4 regions of the Planococcus sp. YIM B11945 genome follow, and region 2 is predicted to be linked to each of the others. Evidence: riboswitches for the same ligand, from Rfam matches in the RefSeq annotation. Region 2 holds a riboswitch; each other region holds the start of a gene.
The links. A riboswitch is a leader RNA that binds a small molecule or an ion and turns the genes downstream of it on or off. The one in region 2 is predicted to bind S-adenosylmethionine.

Region 1 (5,519 bases), on a different contig from region 2:
TGGATGCGATACGGGGCATCCAATTGGTTTTTTCGGCTTCGATCAAATGGCTGACGACTTGTGCCGCGTTCCACGTTCCTTCGCCTTCATTATGGTGCAGCCAGCCATCCGATAAACCGGACAATAGCGACTCCACTGTTTTCGGTGTTTGTTCCAGCACTTCAATAACTTCATTCAGTTGGAAATTCAATTAGGTGGCTCCTTTCTGCACGAGGCTTTGTTAGGTCCGCTGCCTGTACAGCAGCAGCGCTCTATTATATAGTAATACAAGGTGATGAAATGAAAACGACTATTTATTCAGATAATGAAAAATTTATTTCAGGAATGACCATAAAAGATCAAATGGAACCGGAACAAAACAATATGGCGCTGCATGTTTGCGAAAATCCGGAGGCCATTTTGGATAACCGCAAAAAATTAGCGGTTTTTTTGTCATGCGGACCTGCTGATTTTGTCTGTGCCAATCAAACGCATAGCGCCAATTTTCATAAAGTGACGTCTGCTGACAAAGGGCTGGGCGCCGCAAATGCCGATACGGCGATTAAGGATACGGATGCCCTTTACACGTATGAACCGAACTTGGTGTTGACCAGTTTTTCAGCCGATTGCGTCCCGGTGATTTTTTACCACGACACGAAAGAATTGGCGGGTGTCGTGCATTCGGGCTGGCAAGGAACGGTAAAAGAAATCACACCGAAGCTGTTTGCTCACTTGAAAGAAGAAGAGCAGTGCGAACCGAAAGACTTCCGCGTCCACATTGGTGCGTCGTTGAGTCAGGAGAAGTTCGAAGTGGATGAAGATGTGTACGTGAAATTCAAAAACTTAAGCTATGCGGATGACTTTATTTATTTGAATGAAAAGACCGGAAAATACCATATCGACAACCAGCTCACGGTGAAAAAACAATGTGAACTGGCTGGCATCCCTGAAGACCGCATTACGGTTGAACGGGTGTGCACGTTTACGAGTCCAGAGGGCTTTTCGTACCGCCAAGACCGGAAAAGCGGCAGGCATTTGAGTTTCATCATGAAAAAAGACAAATAAAGCCGAAGCATCAAGTACCGGAATAACCGTTTCGGAACTTGATGCTTGTTTCTTGTAAAAGGCGTTAATTTAACCGAAACGGGGAAAAGGGGTACTAGACCCTTACTAATTTGCCTTGTGCTGCTATAGAAAAAAACAGAAAAAGAGGCGATCCCATGACGAAGAAAACGGAAAAAACCGAAATCGGCTGGAACTTGGAACATAGCTACTCCAGTCTGCCGGAAACCTTATATAGCCGCATCGACGTAAACCCCGTGCCTTCACCGAAGCTTGCCGTCCTCAACCGTCCATTAGCCGAATCACTTGGATTGAACAGCGAAGCATTGGCAAGCGAATACGGGGTGTCCGTGCTGGCAGGCAACGAAGTGCCAGAAGGCGGCCAGCCGCTTGCCCAAGCGTATGCCGGACATCAATTCGGCTCGTTTACAATGCTAGGCGATGGCCGAGCCTTGTTGTATGGCGAACAAATCACGCCAAGCGGCGAACGTTTCGACATCCAGCTGAAAGGGTCGGGACGGACGCCGTATTCACGCGGAGGAGACGGCCGTGCTGCGCTTCGGCCAATGCTGCGCGAATATATCATCAGTGAAGCGATGCACGGCCTTGGCATTCCAACGACCCGCAGTTTGGCCGTCATTGAAACAGGCGAAGCCATACTACGTGAAACCCGCCTGCCGGGTGCTGTCATGACGCGTATCGCTGCAAGCCACCTGCGCGTTGGCACGTTTCAATACATTCGGAATTTCGGCACAGTAGAAGAACTCAAAGCGTTGGCTGATTATGCGATAGAACGCTATTTTCCTGAAGCGAAAGAAGCTGACAACCGTTACCTTGCTTTATTCCAAGAAGTCGCCAAACGCCAAGCCTCTTTGATTGCTAAATGGCAGTTAGCAGGCTTTATCCACGGTGTGATGAATACTGACAACATGGCGATCAGCGGAGAGACGATCGATTACGGCCCGTGTGCGTTTATGGACGTTTACAGCCCGAAAGCGGTATTCAGTTCGATTGACCACGGCGGACGCTATGCCTATGGCAACCAGCCGATGATTGCAGGCTGGAATTTGGCGCGCTTCGCCGAATCCTTGCTGCCGCTTCTTCACAACCAGCAAGAAGAGGCGATTGAAATGGCCCAGCAAGAACTGTCTGCATACATTGAGCTGCAGCAGTCGCTTTGGCTGTCCGGGATGCGGAAAAAGCTCGGTTTGTTCAATGAAGAACAAGAAGACGAAACATTGATCGACAAACTGTTGATTTTAATGGAACAGCACAAAGCGGATTATACGAACACGTTCCTTGCGTTGACGACCGGGCGCGTGCGGGATGCCAAACTATTCGAAGCGGCCGAATTCATTGAATGGCGGGGAATTTGGGAGACGCGGCGCGAAAGACAAACGGAATCGAGCGAGGCATCTATGCAATTAATGCGGGCCAGCAACCCGGCCGTCATTCCGCGCAACCACCGGGTCGAAGCAGCTCTTGCTGCTGCGGAATTCCAGAATGATTACAGCGTGATGGAAAACCTGTTGGCCGTGTTAAAGGATCCTTATGCCCATTCAATTGAGCAAGAAGAATACGCCGATCTTCCGGATTCACCAGACGGCCCTTACCGAACATATTGCGGAACGTAAAAAATGCACCTTGCCATTTTCAGAAAAATGCGTTAGTATATAAAACATTCAGCAATATCAACTTCATACAATTATTTCTTATCAAGAGAGACGGAGGGATTTGGCCCTGTGAAGTCTCAGCAACCAGCCTTTGGGCACGGTGCTAATTCCAATAGGCAATTGCCTAAAAGATGAGAAGATGGTGTTTCTTAAACAGGGCCTTTCTTCTTTTTTGGAGAAAAGCCCTGTTTTTATTTTGAAGGAGGTTTTTAATATGGGAGATCATTTGGAGACGGCATTTATCCATGCAGCTGGAGTGGACAAACAAACTGGGGCGGTGAACGTTCCGATTTACTTATCATCCACGTTCCATCAGGAAAGTTTTGACGAATTCGGCCCGTTCGACTACAGCCGTTCGGGCAACCCGACGCGGCTGGCGCTGGAAGAAACCATAGCGAAACTTGAAGGGGGCACGCGCGGTTTTGCATTCGCTTCCGGCATGGCGGCGATTTCTTCCGCTTTCATGCTGCTGTCAAAAGGCGATCACGTGCTCATTTCAGAAGATGTTTACGGCGGGACGTACCGCTTTGTCACGGAAGTTTTGAATAAATTCGGCATCGCATACACGTTTGTCAACATGACCGATCTCGGCGAAATGGCCGAAGCAATCCAGCCGAACACAAAAGTGGTGTACATTGAAACTCCGTCCAATCCGACGATGAACATCACCGATATTGAAATTGCAGCGAAACTGGCAAAAGCGAACGATTGCTTGACGTTTGTCGACAATACCTTCATGACGCCGCTTTATCAAAACCCGCTGGCGCTTGGCGCAGATCTTGTGCTTCACAGTGCCACGAAATTCTTGTCCGGCCATAGCGACATTACCGCGGGGCTCGCCGTCACCAAAGACGAAGAACTGGGCAAGCGGCTGGCGTTTATCCAGAACTCGTTCGGTGCTGTGTTAGGAGCACAAGATTGTTATACATTGATTCAAGGTATAAAGACCTTGGGAACACGTTTAAAGCAATCATCCGAATCGGCACAAGCAATAGCGGAATTTTTGCATCAGCAGCCAGTGATTGAAGAAGTGTACTACCCGGGATTTACGTTTCATCCGGGACATCCCATTCACATTCGTCAGGCAAAAGGATTTGGCGCGGTTTTATCCTTCCGGCTGCCATCAAAAGAAGCGGCGCGAATCTTCAAAGACAATTTGCGTATTCCCATTTTTGCAGTGAGCTTAGGCGCGGTCGAATCGATTTTGTCATATCCTGCGACCATGTCCCACGCTGCAATGCCGAAAGATGAGCGTGAGAAGCGGGGCATAACAGACGGCTTGTTGAGATTGTCGGTCGGCTTGGAGCATTCAGATGATTTACTGGAAGATATCAAACAAGCGCTGCAAAAAGTCCGGCAAGCGGAAGGGCAATTGGTTTAGTGAAAAAAGAGCTGCCCAAAGCCGGATATTCTGACTTTGGAACAGCTCTTTTGATTAATTGGAAATGGGCGCTTTTTTCAGCGGAAGAAGGTATTCGAATGCTTCTGCCGGCACGGGTTTTGAGAACAAATAGCCTTGCCCGAAGCGGCATTTATTTTCCAGCAGAATGTTCATTTGCCCTTCATTTTCAATCCCTTCGGCGATGACGTTTAATTTCAAGGTCAAGCCGAGGTCGATGATGGCTTTCATCATCAATTGATGATCTTTTTGTTCGATGTCATCAATAAACGACTTATCGATTTTGATCGTATGGATCGGCAATTTGGGAAGGATATGCAAAGAAGAATAGCCCGTTCCGAAATCATCAATGGAAATCTTCACCCGCATTGCCCGCAAGCATTCCGTGATTTCAATGCTTTCTTTAATATTTTTCATGATGCTTTCGGTAATTTCCAACTCGAGAAAACTCGCATCGAGCTGCGATTCTTCTAAAGCAAGGCTTACCGTTTTTAGAAAATCTTCTTGCTGAAATTGAAGAGCAGAGACGTTTACGGAAACACATAATGGCGCTAAGCCTTTGTCTTGCCATGTTTTATTTTGCAGACACGCTGTTCTTAATACCCAAGACCCGATGGGAACGATTTGCCCTGTTTCTTCGGCGATGGGAATAAATTCCGCTGGAGAGACTGAACCCAGTTCCGGGTGGTGCCAGCGCAGCAAAGCTTCCATGCCAATCATTTCTTGGGTTTGCATATCGACTTTCGGCTGGTAGAAAAGCGAAAATTCGTCTTTAGCGATGGCTTTTCTCAGCTCAGTCTCGATAATCATTTTGCGGGTCATCGATTTATGGAGTTCAGTATTATAGAAACTATAGCGGTTTTTGCCGTTTTCTTTTGACAAATACATAGCCGCATCCGCATTTTTGAACAAGTTTTCGCTTGTTTTTCCGTTTTCCGGATAAATGCTGATCCCGATGCTTGGCGTTACGTTGATGTCATAGCCATTGATCGCCAAAGACTCCTGAAAGCTCCGGACAATAGCATCTGCCAATTGAAGGCAATCCTCTTCTTTGGAATCCGGAAGAATAATGACAAATTCATCGCCGCCCAACCGGAATAAGGCAGAAGAGGGAGGGGATGCTTTTTTCAGCCGCGCTGCTGCTTTTATCAACACTTGGTCGCCGACATAATGGCCGAGTGTATCATTGATCACTTTAAAACGGTCCAAATCAATGAGCACCAACGCCATGTTCTGATCCTTGGCGCCAGCAATGGCTTTTTCAATTTCTTTTTGGAAGGAAATCCGGTTGTTTAACCCCGTCAACGAATCGTGATAAGCCAAGTATTTAAATTCATCCATGAGCTTTTCGTTTGTGCGGATAATGAGCAATTGCCGACCCAGAATCATAATAAACGAAACAAGCA
Region 2 (5,519 bases):
CAAGAAAAATACTTGGTTAGAAACGCGAAGAAAATTGCGTTGCTAGCAGCTGGCCTAGCCGCACAAACATACGGAGCAAAATTGGAACATGAGCAAGAAGTGCTTGTAAACATCGCGGACATCGTTTCAAACGTTTTCGCAATGGAATCAGCTGTTCTGCGCACAGAAAAAGCAATTGCAGCTTCTGGCGAAGAAAAAGCGCAGCAAAAACTATTGTATACACAAATCTATTGCCAAGAAGCATTCGATAAAATCGAAAAAGATGCAAAAGAAACATTGCTTGCCGCTATCGAAGGTGACAACCAGCGCATGATGCTGTCTGCTCTACGCAAATTGACGCGTTCAACGCCATACAACGTCATTGCGAAAAAACGCGAAGCTGCGGTTAAATTGATCGAAGTGGAAAAATACGTGGTTTAAAAAATTTACAAACAGTGAAAGCTCCGGAATCATTAGATTCAGGAGCTTTCAGCTTGGTGAAAACTTATTTAAAAAGGTAGTAAATATACTTGTCTAGATTGCTATCTCGCTAGCGTCTCATAGCTTAATACAGCTTCTCACTGTTGAAAGGCGAGTATAAGCCGGGAAGTTCACGTGTGCTAAGCCATTATTTATTTTCTATTCCTGAAAACTATGAGCGAACTATCTCTTCGACTGAAGCGGAAGGCGGCGACTCCAGCGGGACAGCACGAGCCGAAGACCCTGGAGCGACCGAAGGGAGTGAAGCGGCTAAGGCCGTGCCCGCGGAACGCGTCCGCCTAAGCGTATTGAGACGTTTGCCAAAATTTTCTCGACCGCCTTAATACGCCGGAATCATTTGATTCCGGCGTATTTTCTTTCATGCCTTTTTATCGTTCTTTTGTTAAGCTTAAAGAAAAAGGAGGCTTTACCATGATTCAATTTTACGCATACGCAAAATGTTCGACGTGCCGCAACGCCAAAAAATGGCTTGATGCCAATGGCGCTAAATATGAAGCCATCAACATTGCGGAAGATCCGCCATCGGCTAAAGAACTGCGCACCATCTACGAGGCGAGCGGCACCGAGCTCAAGAAATTTTTTAACACGAGCGGCATGAAATACCGGGAGCTTGGACTAAAAGACAAACTGGGCACGATGAGCGAAGAAGAGCAGCTGGAATTGCTTTCTTCAGACGGCATGCTGATCAAGCGTCCGGTCGCCTGGGATGGAGAAAAAGTGACGCTTGGGTTTAAAGAAGCGGACTATGAAAATACCTGGAAGTAAGCCGAGACGATTGTTGTATTTCACAGATGATTATGTCAAACTGAAATTGAGCACAATACATATTTTGGAGGGGTCTAGATGAGCACACCACAAGAGCTTCGTTATTCTAAAGAACATGAATGGGTTAAACTCGAAAACGGCACTGCACGTATCGGCATTACGCATTTTGCGCAAGCTGAACTTGGCGATATCGTATTTGTTGAACTTCCGCAAGTTGGCGACGAACTGAAAAAAGACCAGCCATTCGGCAGTGTGGAATCCGTTAAAACGGTTTCTGAATTGTACGCGCCAATCAGCGGCCGTGTGGTTGAAGTCAACTCTGAGCTGGACGACAGCCCTGAGTTTGTCAACGAGTCTCCGTATGAGCAAGCTTGGATGGTTGTTGTTGAAGAAGTTAACGATGCCGAGGTCAATGAATTGATGACAGCGGAGCAATATGAGAAAATGATAAATGAATAAGACCCGAAAAGCGCCTCTTGTTTGGCGCTTTTTTTTATCATAACGAGCGGGGTGTCGACCTATGGGTAAAGTGATTGTTGTCGAAGGGCTTACGGACAAATCAAGAATTGCGCCTCTTATCGCAGAACCGGTCACGATTCTTTGCACGAATGGCACAGTGAGTGCCACGAGGCTTGAGGAATTGCTGCTTCCCTATGAAGGATTGGATATCATCATTCTAGTGGACGCGGACAAATCCGGAGAGCAATTGAGAAAGCTAGTGAAACGTGAATTTCCCGAAGCGCGGCATTTTTACATCAACCGCAGCTACAAAGAAGTCGCAACAACCCCGATACGCATCTTGCTCGATGTGCTCATCAGCGCCAATATTCGGGTCAATCAGCTACTAACCGAAGGATGATCGAAATGAACGAATGGACACATAAAGAATGGATCAAAGAAAAAAATACGAATGATACCACCGCTTTTTATTTGTATACGCCGATGTGCGGAACGTGCCAAGTGGCGACGAAGATGCTTGATGTCGTCAAAGAGCTGCTGCCGGATTTGACTCTAGGCAAAGCCAATTTGAACTATGTCCAGGAAATTGCCGCTTTGTATGAAGTAGAAAGTGTGCCTTGCCTGATCATTACGGAGAATGGATTAGTGAGAGAAAAGATTTACGCGTTCCAATCTGTCCCTTTTTTATATAAAAAATTAAAAGTGGTTGACGAAGCGCGCCGTGCATGGTAAATTGAATTTCTGATTGAAAAACTTAATATCGTACTCTTATTAAGAGAGGTGGAGGGAAGTGCCCTATGAAGCCCGGCAACCGTCATGAAAATGAAATGGTGCCAATTCACGCAAAGCGAAAGCTTTGAGAGATGAGAGAACGGTGTCCGTATACATTTGCGAATACCCTTCTGCTCAGTTCTGTGCAGAAGGGTATTTATTTTGGAGTAGGAGTTGTAAAAAATGATTGAATTAAAGAAAGTGACGAAAATATACGACACTGGGAAAGGGGCGCTTGCTGCCGTTGACGGCGTCGATTTATCCATTTCGCCTGGCGAAATTTTTGGCATTATCGGCTACAGTGGAGCAGGAAAAAGCACCTTAATCCGCTTGTTGAACGGATTGGAAAAGCCGACCTCTGGTACGGTTCAAATCAACGACCATGTTATTACCGCAATCAAAGGAGCAGAGCTGAGAAAAGCGCGCCAAAAAGTCAGCATGATCTTCCAACACTTTAACTTGCTGTGGTCGCGGACAGTAAAAGAAAACATTGCCTTCCCACTTGAAATCGCAGGCGTGCCGAAAAACAAGCGAGATGCGCGCGTGATGGAACTGGTGGAGTTGGTCGGGTTAACGGGCCGTGAGAACGCCTATCCGTCGCAGCTTTCCGGCGGACAGAAACAACGCGTCGGCATCGCACGGGCACTGGCGAACGATCCAGAAGTGCTGTTGTGCGATGAAGCTACATCCGCGCTCGATCCTGAGACAACCGATTCCATCCTGGATTTGCTGGTCGACATCAACAAACGCCTCGGCTTGACGATTGTCTTGATTACACATGAAATGCACGTCATCCGGAAAATTTGCCATCGGGTAGCCGTCATGGAAGGCGGCCGGGTAGTGGAGCTGGGCGATGTGTTGAACGTCTTCCAGTCACCAAAAGAAGAAATTACGAAGCGCTTTGTGGCGCAAGTGACCGAAACAGAAGACTCGGGCGAAACGATTAAAAACTTGCGCGAATTGTACCCGACTGGCGATTTGGTAAAACTCATGTTCGTGGGCGATCAAACGGAACAACCGATTTTGACAAAATTGATCCGCACGCATCCAGTCGAAGTCAATATTGTCCAAGGCAAAATCTCGCATACCCAGCGAGGCGCTTACGGAACTTTGATTTTGCAGCTTAAAGGAACACGTGAAGAAATTGCGAATGCCATCGCATTTTTGAACAACGAAAACATCCAGACAGAGGTGATGGCAAATGATTGAATCTTTATTTCCAAACGTTGATTGGGACAAAATGTGGGAAGCGACCGTCGAAACGCTATACATGACCGCCATGTCGACGATCTTTACGTTTATTATCGGACTCGTACTCGGTATTCTTTTATTCTTAACGGCACCGCGGCAGCTTTGGGCAAATAAAATTGTCAACTGGCTGACCGGAGCATTTGTCAACATTTTCCGTTCCATTCCATTTATCATCTTGATCATTTTATTGATTCCGTTTACGAAATTTTTAATTGGCACCATTCGCGGACCCAATGCTGCTTTGCCGGCGTTGATCATCGGTGCGGCACCATTTTATGCCCGCATGGTATTGATCGCCTTAAAAGAAATTGACAAAGGGGTGATTGAAGCTGCTCGGTCGATGGGAGCTACGACGTGGACAATTATCCGCAAAGTGCTGCTGCCGGAATCCAAGCCTGCTTTGATTTCAGGAATTACAGTTACAGCGATTGCGCTTGTCGGCTATACAGCGATGGCAGGCATCATCGGCGCAGGCGGCCTTGGCACTTTGGCTTTCCTTGACGGATTCCAGCGAAGCCGCGAAGATGTCACCTTAATGGCTACAATTTTAATATTGGTTGTTGTTTTTGCCATCCAATTTATTGGAGATTTTATTACGACGCGTTCAGACAAACGATGATTGCGGTTTTGCCGTTGCCATATAAAAACAACTAGAAAAAGGGAGACGATTTACATGAAAAAATTATTAGTGACTACATTACTCGCTGGCTTGGCTTTGGCTGGTTGCGGATCTGATTCAGGTTCAGGCGGTTCTGAAGAATCCAGCACATTGAAAGTCGGCGCATCAAACGTGCCGCATGCGATCATTTTGGAACAAGCAAAACCGCTTCTTGAAGAACAAGGCGTGGAATTGCAAATCGAAACTTATCAAGACTATGTGTTGCCGAACCAAGACTTGGAATCAGGTGAAATCGATGCCAACTACTTCCAACACATTCCGTACCTGGAATCTCAGAAAAAAGAATTTGGCTATGATTTTGAAAATGCAGGCGGAATCCACATCGAACCAATTGGTGTTTACTCTAAAAAATACAAATCGCTTAGCGAACTTCCGGATGGCGCACAAATTTTGATGAGCAACTCGGTTGCTGACCATGGCCGCATTTTGTCGCTTCTAGAAGCTGAAGGCTTGATCAAATTGGCAGACGGTGTAGACAAAACAGCCGCTGAAGTAAAAGACGTTGTAGAAAATCCGAAAAACTTGGAATTTGATGCTGATTACGAAGCTGCTTTATTGGTTCAAATGTATGAATCAGGCGAAGGCGATGCATTATTGATCAACTCAAACTACGCAATTGATGCCGGCCTCAACCCGTTAGAAGATTCCATTGCTCTTGAAAGCTCGGAATCTCCTTATGTGAACGTCATTGCAGTAAATGCAGGAGACAAAGACAATGAAAACGTCAAGAAACTTGTAGAAGTGTTGAAATCAAAAGAGATCCAAGACTTTATGCTTGAAGAGTGGGGCGGCTCGGTCGTACCTGCTGAATAAAAATCAGTTTAATGAAGCAGGCAAATTCAATTGAATTTGCCTGCTTTTTTATTTGAGGCAGCTTTATTTAGCGAAACTGGAAGAGAATTTCTTATTAGCAAGGCAAATGACCTAACACGCAATGCAGAAGCTATGTAAAAAGTTTGGGAAGTAACTGACATACTAGTTAGAATAATGATTCTATTTGATTTATTCCGGCTATTTTGCCGACTGTATACTCCCAGTAATAGCTGTGCTATTATTACGGAGAAATCAACTAAAGGGGAGTATACATCATGAAAAAACTATTACTAGTAGGGGC
Region 3 (5,519 bases), on a different contig from region 2:
TAAAAGCAGGATGGGCCATAAGCGGCAAGCCGATGCTGTCATCTTCGGCCAACTCCTGCAATACGTCAAACCCGTATGCGTGGACATTAAATAACAAAGCATCCGCGCCAAGTTCGCGCGCTCTTTGGGCTTTTTCTCTCAAACCGGAAGTCCTCCCGGTTAAATTGGCAGCGTATAGCGTGCGGTGCCCGGTCTCTTCGTATACTTGGCGAAGCACTTCTTTTCCGGCGGCAATTCTTTTTTCAAAAGGCGTCAATAGATTTTCAAACAGAATTTCATCGTCTTTGACAAGGTCGACGCCGCCGAGTGCTTGCTGGCGGAGCTGCGTGGACAAATACTCGAGGTCGCGGCCGATGACGCCTTTGAAAATGCTCATCACGAGCGGGCGCCCTTCAACCCCAAGCAAGCCCCGTATGCCTTTAATGCCAAATCGCGGACCCGGAAAGTGGGAGAGAAGCTCTTCCTCAAATTCCAAATCCAGCAGCTTCACTTCACCGTCAAGCGACAATTTGCCGAAAACAGTCGTTAAAATAGCCGGAATATCTGGAGAAAAATTGGCGCTTGGGTACGCGATCTTCACTTCGGCTTTCATTTGTTCCGGCTTTTCTGGATGCCGGATATTTTCAAACTCCGCCACGGAAATGACGGATCCTTTGTGTTGTCTTAGCTGCTGCTGTTCAAGCAAAGGCAAATCGGTCCAAGATCCAACCGTGAGACCTAATGCGATGCCTTCCGCTTTTTTCTCAAACGATCCTGCTTGCCCATAAAGCTGATACGTAGCAATTGCTCCGCCCATCCCTTTCACACTCCTACAAAAAAATAAAAACCTCTTCAAATAAGAAGAGGTTAAAAACTTAACAACTTCTTATTTCTCAGCCGATTGGCTGCAAGAATTAGCACCGTGTCCACTGTTGGACCGGTTGCCGGGCATCATAGGGCTTGTCCCTCCACCTGCTCTAAATAAGAAAATATTCAATTGGCTTGCAACAAAGTAGTTCGATTATTCCACGCATCGGGAAATCTGTCAATTGGCTATTTACAGAAAAAAAGAAGTTGACACGCTATTTTGAATCGTGCTAGTATTCAATTCGAACCATAACCACTAAAAATTCATGCAATGCATACTCTTATCAAGAGCTGGCAGAGGGATATTGGCCCGATGACGCCCAGCAACCGACCGTAATACCGTTGTGAGACGGGGCGCTTTTGCGCCGGGATGAAAATCCCGCAAGGCACGGTGCTAATTCCATCAGAGACGACATTCTCTGAAAGATAAGAGGTAAAGAATCTCTTATTCTGCGCCTCTTTCTTATGAAAGAGGCTTTTTATTTTGTCCATGAAAGGGAGATGACGATGACCACTTTATTAACCAATTCATATAAAGCGTTAACCGATACAAGCGCAATCGCATTGGCGCAAAAATTAACCTTTTTTCCAGAAGGAGCCGAACTAACAAGCCGGGAAATCGGCGACGGCAATTTAAATTACGTATTCAAAATTACCGATAGCGAGAACGGCAATGGGCTGATCATTAAGCAAGCATTGCCTTATGCCAAAGTTGTCGGCGAAAGTTGGCCGCTGACGTTAAAACGCGCAGCCATTGAAGCAAACGCCCTTGCAAAACACGGCGAATTGGCGCCGGGATTAGTGCCGGTTGTGTACGCAACGAACGACGAACTGGCGGTCACTGTCATGGAAGATCTGTCGCATTTGACGATTGTGCGAGAAGGGCTCATCCAAGGGGAAACTTATCCACATCTAGCCAAAGACATCGGAATATATTTAGCGCAAACGTTGTTTCACACTTCGGATTTCGCGTTGCACCCTTTTGACAAAAAGCGGCTGGCCGTTGAATTTTCCAACCCGGAACTGTGCAAAATCACAGAAGATCTCATTTTTACCGATCCTTTCTTCGATCATGAGACCAATGATTTCGAACCGAAAATTCGAGGAGAAGTGGAAGCGATCTGGAACAACGGGCCGCTTAAATTGGAAGCCGCAAAATTAAAGACTAGCTTTTTGACAGAAGCGGAAGCGCTTTTGCACGGGGATCTTCACACGGGAAGCATTTTCGCCAGTGAAACGGAGACGAAAGTCATCGATCCCGAATTTGCTTTTTATGGTCCGATTGGCTTTGATATCGGGTTGTTTTTGGCGAATTTAATGGTTCAATCGGTGACGCGAGAAGGTGAAGGGCGAAGCATAATCCTCAACCATATCAAACAGACGTGGACGGTGTTTGTGGACCGTTTTTCAGAGCTTTGGGATGAACAAGCTGCCCAGTCGTTTAAAGATACAGCAGGATATAAGGAGTGCGTAGTGGAGAAAATATTCCGGGATGCCATTGGTTTTGCAGGCTGTGAGATGATCCGCCGCACCATCGGGTTGGCGCATGTAAAAGATTTGGATGGCATTGAAGATGCTGAACGGCGCATCGAGTTAAAAAAACAAACATTGAGGATTGGCGAAGCGTTGATTTTGCAGCGCAGTGAACTTTTATCAATTTCTGCAGTTCTTGCACTGCTTGAGGAGAAAAGCCAATGACGATTCCATTATCCATCAAATGGGAAAACCAGCAATTGACGATACTGGACCAGCAAAAGCTGCCCCACCTGATCGACTATGTGGAATTGGAAACCATCGAGGACGTTTACGAGGCCATTATCACATTAAAAGTACGCGGGGCGCCAGCTATCGGAATTGCCGCCGCGTATGGTTTAGCGCAAGCAGCACAGCACCATGCAACGGGTAGCTTAAATACGTTTCAACTGCTCGTGAAAAATGACGCTGCTTATCTGGGTGAATCGCGGCCGACTGCCGTCAATCTTGTCTGGGCGCTTGACCGTCTGCTTTTAGCTATTCAACAGGCGAAAAGCGTCGAAGAAGCGAAAGTGCAGCTAATAAAAGAAGCTATCAGCATTCATAAAGAAGACGAAGCATCATGCCGCCGCATTGGAGAATATGCATTGTCTTTGTTAGAAGAACAGACAAAAGTCATGACGATTTGCAACGCCGGTTCCATTGCAACGGCGAAATACGGAACTGCGTTGGCCCCGTTTCACTTAGGCAGCGAACGAGGCAAACAGTTTGAAGTGTTTGCTTGTGAAACCCGGCCGGTGTTCCAAGGCGCACGCCTGACGGTTTGGGAACTCCAGCAGTCTGGTGTGGATGTCACATTAATCACTGACAGCATGGCTGCCCATACCATTGGAGTCAAAGGCGTGGAAGCAATCATTGTGGGGGCAGATCGCATAGCGGCAAACGGGGATACAGCCAATAAAATCGGCACATTGAATTTGGCGTTGCTTGCTGCTGCTTATCAAATTCCGTTTTATGTTGCTGCCCCGGCCTCAACGTTTGATTTGTCAATCGAAGACGGAAAAAACATCTTAATCGAAGAACGGCACCCGGACGAAATCATCTATATTAACGGGGCACCGGTAACACCGTTGAACACCAAAGTATACAATCCGGCTTTTGATGTCACACCAAACCATTTGATCACGGCAATTATTACGGAGCGGGGAATCCTTTATCCGGACTACCGGGAAAATATCGCTGGTTTATTGGGTGTTTCCATAAGTTAATAAATTCTATTAAAGCCTTTCTTTTTGAGAGGCTTTAAACCTGAAGTTAACTTCATTTTCTATATGCAGAAGAAGGATACTGCAATTAAATCAAGAATAGTTAGTGTAAAGAATAAGTTCGGATATAAAACGTAAGGGAGGAGATAGATGTAAGCATCTTTCGAAAAAGGGCTAATGAGGGGTTTAGTAGCGCTGGCAAGCCAAAAATCTGCAAAAAGGACCAGAAACGGAGTTCTAAAAGGAGAAGTGATGAAAATGGGAATCGCTTTCATCAAAGTGGCCGCTGTTTATTTGTTGGTGGGTGTTTGCCTAGGTCTTTATATGGGAATCGCTGAAAAATTCGAATATACAGCTCCTCATGCCCATATCAATTTGCTTGGCTGGGCAACAATGGCATTGTTCGGATTGATTTATCACTTTTTCCCAAGAGCAGGAAACAGTAAACTAGGCAAAATTCATTTTTGGCTCCATAATATTGGAACGCTGGCATTAATACTTGGAATGGTCTTTTTTGCAAACGAAAATGAAGCGATAGCACTTCCATTGGCAATTCCTGGCGCCATTCTTGTCATTATTGCCACTTTGGTCTTTCTAGTGAATGTCTTCCAGAATCTAGAAAATGAAAATCGTGTTTAGTTTCAAAGGGGCTGTCCCAAAAGGGGCTGACGTCCATTCCAGCGGACGCTTTCCGCGGGCTCGCGCCGAACTAACTCGGGCGAAAAGCCCGAGTGGATTTCGGCACTTCGCTATCCCGGAGGAGTCGCCGCTTCCATTCCCGTCAGCTAGCTAAAAAACCGGCAAAGAAAAGCACTCCTTTTCTTTGCCGGTTTTATCTTTTTTAGTTATGGGACAGCCCCTTTGCTGTAAAAAGAGAAAGTGCAGCAAAAAAATATTCAATGCATAAACCAAATTATATTAAATTTAGGTAAAATGTAGTAGACTGATCTTACTAGAAAGAGGAGGATTATACATATGGAGTGCACTAGCTGTTCAGTTCAGGAGCTTAAATTTGATATCAAGGTAGAAGGCGAAGAAAACGTGTCCATGCTTCCAGGAGTAGTGGATCATTTGGTTAGAAGAGAAATTGAAGTGCAGCAAAAGGAGCGGTATTTTACCATTCCGGAATCAGGTGCAAGAGAATTTTTGGACTTCTGCCTTCATTTTATGCAGCCAGAGAACATTACCTTTCGGGTAAACAAGCAGGAATGGCGGCCGTTAGCAGAAATCGAGCAAGTTTTTGACGTGCAATGGATTGACGAAGTCATTAAAAAAGAATTATTGACGTGCCATTACCAGCCGATTATGACAGCAGCCGAAGAGATTTTTGCTTATGAGCTCCTGTCCCGCTTTAACAACGAAGACGGCTCGACCATTTATCCAAACGAAATTTTTCCGGCTGCCAAAGCCCGCGGGCGCTTGTATGCATTGGACCGGGTTTGCCGCATGACCGCTGTAAGATATGCCGTCCCATTAAAAGATAAAAAAGCGTTCATCAATTTTATTCCAACGTCGATTTATTCTCCGGAATTTTGCCTGCGTTCAACCACTAGCTTAGCAGACAAGCTTGGAGTTGATCCAAAGCAGCTTGTTTTTGAAGTGGTGGAAACGGAAAAAGTGGATGATCTGGATCACTTGAAAAAAATCTTAGCTTTCTATAAAGAAAAAGGTTTCCAATATGCATTGGATGATGTCGGCGAAGGCTACAGCACGATTGAAATGCTGGCCGATTTAAAGCCGCATTACATGAAGCTGGATATGCAATATGTTCAAGGGGTGGCAGAGAATCAGGAAAAGCAAAAAACGGCCCATAAATTCCTCGCAAAAGCCAAAGAAGTTGGTTCAGTTCCCTTAGCTGAAGGCATTGAAACACGGGAAGACTTTGAATGGCTGAAAGAGCAGGGGTATGAGCTGTTCCAAGGCTATTTCTTCGGC
Region 4 (5,519 bases), on a different contig from region 2:
CATGTATAAGGATGTTTTGGGTTTTCAAAAATTTCTTCAGCCGTCCCGCTTTCAACTATGATTCCGGCATACATCACTGCGACCCGGTCAGCCACTTCAGCTACTACACCCAAATCATGGGTGATTAAAATAATAGAAGCATTGCGTTTTTTCTGGATGTCTTTCAATAAGTCCAATATTTGCGCCTGTATCGTCACATCAAGGGCAGTTGTCGGTTCATCTGCAATAATCAGTTTCGGATCACAAGCAAGTGCAATGGCAATCACCACCCGCTGGCGCATCCCTCCGCTGAATTCATGCGGATACTGCGAATAGCGCTTTTCAGCATCCGGAATGCCCACGAGCTTCAGCATTTCAACCGCTTTTTTCTTAGCTTCATTTTTCGGAAGTTTTTGGTGCTTTATAATGCCTTCTCGAATTTGGCTGCCTACTTTCATCGTCGGATTCAGGGACGTCATCGGGTCTTGAAAAATCATGCCAATTTCAGATCCTCGGACTTGCTGCAGCTTTCCAGGGGAAAGTTTGGAAATATCTCGATTGCCGAATAAGATTTCTCCGTTTTTCACTTTTCCACTCGGCCTAGGGATCATTCCCATGATGGCTTGCGCAGTGACGCTCTTGCCGCATCCGCTTTCTCCAACAATCGCCAACGTTTCCCCTTCTTCAACATGGAAAGAAACGCCTCTTACAGCCTGAATTTCTCCGCCATATGTCCGGAAAGATACTTTTAAATCGTTCACTTCCAATAGCTGGTTCATCAAAACCAAACCTCCTTAATTTTTCGAACGGGGGTCCAACGCGTCCTGCAAGCCATCACCAAACGCATTAAAGGCAAACATCGTCAATGAAATCATAAGACCCGGAAAAAACAGCCTCCACCATTGCCCGCTTAAAATCACACCAAGCGAATCGTTTGCCATTGTTCCCCAGCTTGCGGTCGGCGCTTGCACACCCAATCCCAGGAAACTTAAAAAAGATTCAGCAAAAATAGCTTGAGGAATTGTAAAAGTCAACGTCACGATAATAATCCCCATCATATTCGGCAGCAAATGCTTAACAATGATTTTGCTATGTGAAGTCCCTAACTTTTCAGCTGCTAACACATATTCCTGCTGTTTTAGTTGGAGGATCTGGCCTCGCACAATTCTTGCCATCCCGACCCAGCCGGTGATGGACAACGCAATAATCATCGTAACCAATCCGGGCTCCATGACGACCATGAGCAAAATGACCACCAACAGATAAGGAATGCCGTACAAAACCTCAACGATTCGCATTAAAATGCTGTCAATTCGGTCCCCAAGTTTGCCTCTTCCGGCCATATATCCAGAAACCCCTCCAACGGCTATCCCGATCACCAGGTCGATCAGTGCCGCTGCAATCCCGATCACAAGCGAAATTCTGGCTCCTGCCCATATTCTGGCCCACATATCCCGGCCAAGATCGTCGGTGCCGAACCAATGTTCACTGGACAACGGAAGATTTCCTTCGGTCAATGACTGTTCGCTTGCGCTATACGGCACAAGATAAGGACCGATCACAGACAGCAGACCGATCGCCGCCAGTAAAACAAAGCCGACCACCGCCATTTTGTTTTTCAGTATTTTCAAGACGGCGTCTTTCCAAAAACTTAACGCCGGCCGTGAAATCGCGTTATTGTCGAACTGCGCGGGATCTGCCGGCCGAAACAACGCATCTATTTCCGGTAAAGCATTTGCCATTTTATTCACCTCTGCTTGTAAGTTTGATTCTAGGATCGACGAATCGATAAGCTAGATCGATGATAAACAATGTAAAAATCAAAATTGCGCTATAAAAAATAGTAGTGCCCAAAATCACCGGATAATCCCGATTAAAAATGCTGTCTACAAAGTATTTTCCAATACCGGGGATGGCAAATATTTTTTCGATGACAAAAGTTCCCGTAATGATGGCTGCAAACAAAGGGCCGATAAAAGAAATAACGGGAAGGATCGCATTTCGAATTCCATGATTGACGATAATGGACAAAGTGGACAACCCTTTAGCTTCAGCGGTTTTGATGTAATTCTGATTGTATACTTCGAGCATGCTGGTTCGGACAAACCTCGCAATGATTGCTAATGGTCCAAGCGCTAAAGCGAACGAAGGCAAAATGGTGTGTTGCCACGTTCCCCATGAAGCCACCGGAAGCAGCCCCCATTCAACGCCAAAATATTTGATCAACAACGGTGCTAAAATAAAGCTTGGCACGGAAATGCCGACAATCGCGATAAACATCGACAAATAATCAAGCAAGCGGTTGTGGTTCAAAGCAGCGATGACCCCTAACCCAATTCCTAATACAAGCGCCATTGCCAGCGATTGAATGCCCAGCAACGCGGATGGTCCAAAGCCTTCTGCAATCAGCGTATTTACATCTCTTGTTTTCGATTGGATAGACGGGCCTAAATCGAATTGCGCAAGGTCTTTTAAATACAATAAATATTGTTCCGCTAACGGTTTATCCAAATTGTATTTAGCCCGCATATTCTCTAACACTTCTTCGGGCAGCATTTTTGCATCGCTGGCAAAAGGATCGCCAGGGATAAAATGCATCATGACAAAAGTCAAAGTGGCGATAATCCATAAAGTAACGACCATGGTCAACAAACGTTTGATGATATACACTTACAAGCCTCCATTCAACATTTTCAGCAGATACTCCATTAACCAAACAGAAATAGTAGGTTATCCATATAAATTTTTTTGCCATAACAAAACCCCTCAACTAAGATAAGTTGAGAGGCATATTTAACCGTTAACTTATCTTATCTGCGCAGAGATTTCTGCTGGAATTGGCACAGTATTCTACTAGAGAACCCGCTGCCGAGGTATCAAAGGGCCATGTCCCTCCACCTCTCTGGATAAGATGTGTATTAAATTTTTTATGAAAAAATAAAAAAACCTCTTCTTGAGCACAAGAAGAGGCATTATCTGTCGATACCGACCAGCTCTTCTTATCTCTCAAGCAATTGCTTGATGGAATTGGCACAGTGTTCTGCTAAAGAATCTGCTGCCGAGGTATCAAAGGGCCATGTCCCTCCACCTCTCTGGATAAGAAATACTATTGAGTTAATTTCTGCTAAAGACAACTATATTGCTATAACTAAAATTTGTCAATGAAATTTTTTAATTTTTTTCAAAAGATAATTTTATCCATTGCTCGGCCTTGTCGCTTTTTCTTTAACCACAACTTGCCACGAAACAATCGTCGTACTATCCCGTACGTTGTATTTTTGAATGGTTTCCAGCAGCGACTCCACAGCTGCCGCATGGGGAGCTCTATCAAATGCTCCGGCTAATTGCTCCGGATCCGTAAACGGTTCTCCCGGGCATTCGATTAAGCCATCCGTTGTCACAAACAATTGATTTTTGCCGGTTCTCAATTCCGCCGTGCCGGTGCTAAAACAAGGAACTAGTTGGTCGAAAGTGTTCACTTGACCGACCCATTCGTAAAAATGGCGCTGGTTCAACTCATATTGACCCATTTCTGCCAGTTCTTTATGAAATAAATACAGCAGGCAATCCCCAACCGATAACCACCAGACATATTTGCCTTTTCGCACCACAATCATGCATGCCGTTTCACCTTGGGTCTGCCGGCAAACTTGCAGGAATTCCTCGCTTTGAAAAATGGCAAGCACCTGCTCTTCCAACTTGCGAAAAAAGGCTGAATGAAGCGGTTCATTCAACAGATTTTTCACTTCCGCTCCATATTGTTCAAACTGGCCCACTACTTTCTCAGCGCTTTCAGCTGTATTGTGGGCGTCCAGCACCATGGCGAATTCCCAGTCATTTTCTTCATCCAGCCAAATGAGGCAGCCGTCTTCGTTTTTGGATTGCCCTGCCGACGAATTGCCACCGAAACGTCCTATAACAATGTTATGGATTTGTTGAATATCAGCCTGATCCACAAAAAGCTCTTGGCTTCCCACCCAACTGAATGCTTTTTCGTTTTTTCCCATTTCGGATCTTCTCCCTTAAGAGCTTTTTAAAAATTATAGTTGCCGCTAGCAGGAAATGGAAGCTTTTTCTAAATCTGCGGACTACTTGATAAAAAGCGATGAACTTCCTCCAATTTTCCGCACAAAAAAACTCCCCTTACAGGAGAGTTTTCCACTTTCCATTTAACATTATCGTTTAAAATGCTTTCTTCCAACACAGAAAACTTGTCGCCATAAACTTTGGTAATATGGCCATCGCCCCATGTGCAAAGGGCGTTTAAAATACTTTCCAAACTCACGCCGTACTCGCTTAGCTCATACTCCACTTTCGGTGGCACTTGGCTGTAGACGATGCGATTAATCACGCTGTCATCTTCTAGTTCCCGCAATTGCTGAGTCAACATCTTTTGGGTGATGTCTGGCATTAACCGCTTTAATTCGCTTGTCCGCTTTTTTCCGCGCATCAAATGGCAAAGGATTACGCACTTCCATTTCCCGCCGATCACTTCCAAGGTCGCTTCTACCGATATGTTGTATTTCTTTTGCTTGATCATTGTTTCTCTCCATTCTGATGGGCACTAAAAAGTACCTATAGCACTCTTAGGTATCTATCGCACTTTAAAGTGCGTACTTCTCATTATCAACACTAGGATCCATACTAACATTTATCGGCAGATATGAAACGAAAAGTTTCTTAATTGAGGAGGAGAAAAAAATGACTGCAGATAAAAAAAGAAGCACCTTCGCACTTTTAGCATTGGCACTCAGTGCTTTTGCCATCGGCACCACTGAATTTATCAGTGTTGGGCTATTGCCCATGATTGCTGAAGATTTATCCATTTCCGTAACAACCGCAGGATTGACGGTTTCCTTATACGCTTTAGGAGTAATGTTCGGTGCGCCTATCCTGACATCCTTAACATCCAATATGCCGCGCAAATCTCTGCTGCTTTGGATTATGGTGGTGTTTGTTATCGGCAACACCATTGCAGCGGTGGCTGCTTCGGTTAGCATATTATTGATTGCACGCATCGTTTCTGCACTGGCGCATGGGGTTTTCATGTCCGTCGGCGCGACCATCGCAGCGGACTTGGTGCCTCCTAATAAACGGGCAAGCGCCATTGCGATCATGTTTACCGGTCTTACGGTAGCGACGGTCACAGGCGTCCCGTTTGGCACGTTCTTGGGCCAACTTTTCGGCTGGCGGTTTGCTTTTGCCGCAATTGTGGTAATTGGCATTATAGCTTTTATCGGCAACAGCCTGCTCGTCCCTTCCGATCTTCAAAAAGCGGCTCGCACCACGTTCCGAGATCAGTTTAAATTAGTCTCGAATGGCCGGCTTTTGCTGGTTTTTATCACTACTGCATTAGGGTATGGAGGAACATTCGTTGTCTTTACGTATTTATCTCCGCTGCTTCAAGAAGTGACGGGTTTCCAGGCAGGAACGGTCACCCTCATTTTGCTTGTTTACGGCATTGCAATTGCCATTGGCAACACGATTGGCGGCAAGCTGGCGAACCGCAATCCGATCAATGCCCTGTTTTACATGTTTTT

Region 1: linked by a shared signal. The riboswitch ahead of metC (cystathionine beta-lyase) and the one ahead of ACRRQV_RS15550 (methionine ABC transporter ATP-binding protein) in region 2 are both predicted to bind S-adenosylmethionine.
Region 3: linked by a shared signal. The riboswitch ahead of mtnK (S-methyl-5-thioribose kinase) and the one ahead of ACRRQV_RS15550 (methionine ABC transporter ATP-binding protein) in region 2 are both predicted to bind S-adenosylmethionine.
Region 4: linked by a shared signal. The riboswitch ahead of ACRRQV_RS10545 (ABC transporter permease) and the one ahead of ACRRQV_RS15550 (methionine ABC transporter ATP-binding protein) in region 2 are both predicted to bind S-adenosylmethionine.

Annotation. Positions count from the first base shown of each region.
Region 1 covers NZ_JBOZWR010000007.1:101,162-106,680, reverse strand. The annotation lists gene ACRRQV_RS14020 (DinB family protein) at 1-190, opposite strand, end outside; gene pgeF (peptidoglycan editing factor PgeF) at 280-1,044, shown strand; gene ACRRQV_RS14010 (protein adenylyltransferase SelO) at 1,200-2,675, shown strand; SAM riboswitch class I at 2,751-2,852, shown strand; gene metC (cystathionine beta-lyase) at 2,929-4,095, shown strand; gene ACRRQV_RS14000 (putative bifunctional diguanylate cyclase/phosphodiesterase) at 4,150-5,519, opposite strand, start outside.
Region 2 covers NZ_JBOZWR010000008.1:45,089-50,607, reverse strand. The annotation lists gene ACRRQV_RS15575 (acyl-CoA dehydrogenase family protein) at 1-420, shown strand, start outside; gene ACRRQV_RS15570 (arsenate reductase family protein) at 892-1,245, shown strand; gene gcvH (glycine cleavage system protein GcvH) at 1,324-1,704, shown strand; gene ACRRQV_RS15560 (hypothetical protein) at 1,766-2,104, shown strand; gene ACRRQV_RS15555 (thioredoxin family protein) at 2,110-2,436, shown strand; SAM riboswitch class I at 2,470-2,574, shown strand; gene ACRRQV_RS15550 (methionine ABC transporter ATP-binding protein) at 2,659-3,684, shown strand; gene ACRRQV_RS15545 (methionine ABC transporter permease) at 3,677-4,345, shown strand; gene ACRRQV_RS15540 (MetQ/NlpA family ABC transporter substrate-binding protein) at 4,400-5,218, shown strand; gene ACRRQV_RS15535 (hypothetical protein) at 5,494-5,519, shown strand, end outside.
Region 3 covers NZ_JBOZWR010000004.1:538,927-544,445, reverse strand. The annotation lists gene mtnW (2,3-diketo-5-methylthiopentyl-1-phosphate enolase) at 1-796, opposite strand, end outside; SAM riboswitch class I at 863-967, opposite strand; SAM riboswitch class I at 1,125-1,279, shown strand; gene mtnK (S-methyl-5-thioribose kinase) at 1,354-2,544, shown strand; gene mtnA (S-methyl-5-thioribose-1-phosphate isomerase) at 2,541-3,587, shown strand; gene ACRRQV_RS10620 (cbb3-type cytochrome c oxidase subunit I) at 3,762-4,223, shown strand; gene ACRRQV_RS10615 (EAL domain-containing protein) at 4,560-5,519, shown strand, end outside.
Region 4 covers NZ_JBOZWR010000004.1:523,077-528,595, forward strand. The annotation lists gene ACRRQV_RS10535 (ABC transporter ATP-binding protein) at 1-758, opposite strand, end outside; gene ACRRQV_RS10540 (ABC transporter permease) at 774-1,721, opposite strand; gene ACRRQV_RS10545 (ABC transporter permease) at 1,723-2,649, opposite strand; SAM riboswitch class I at 2,787-2,892, opposite strand; SAM riboswitch class I at 2,976-3,082, opposite strand; gene ACRRQV_RS10550 (protein phosphatase 2C domain-containing protein) at 3,174-3,986, opposite strand; partial or broken gene ACRRQV_RS10555 (winged helix-turn-helix transcriptional regulator) at 4,148-4,516, opposite strand; gene ACRRQV_RS10560 (MFS transporter) at 4,681-5,519, shown strand, end outside.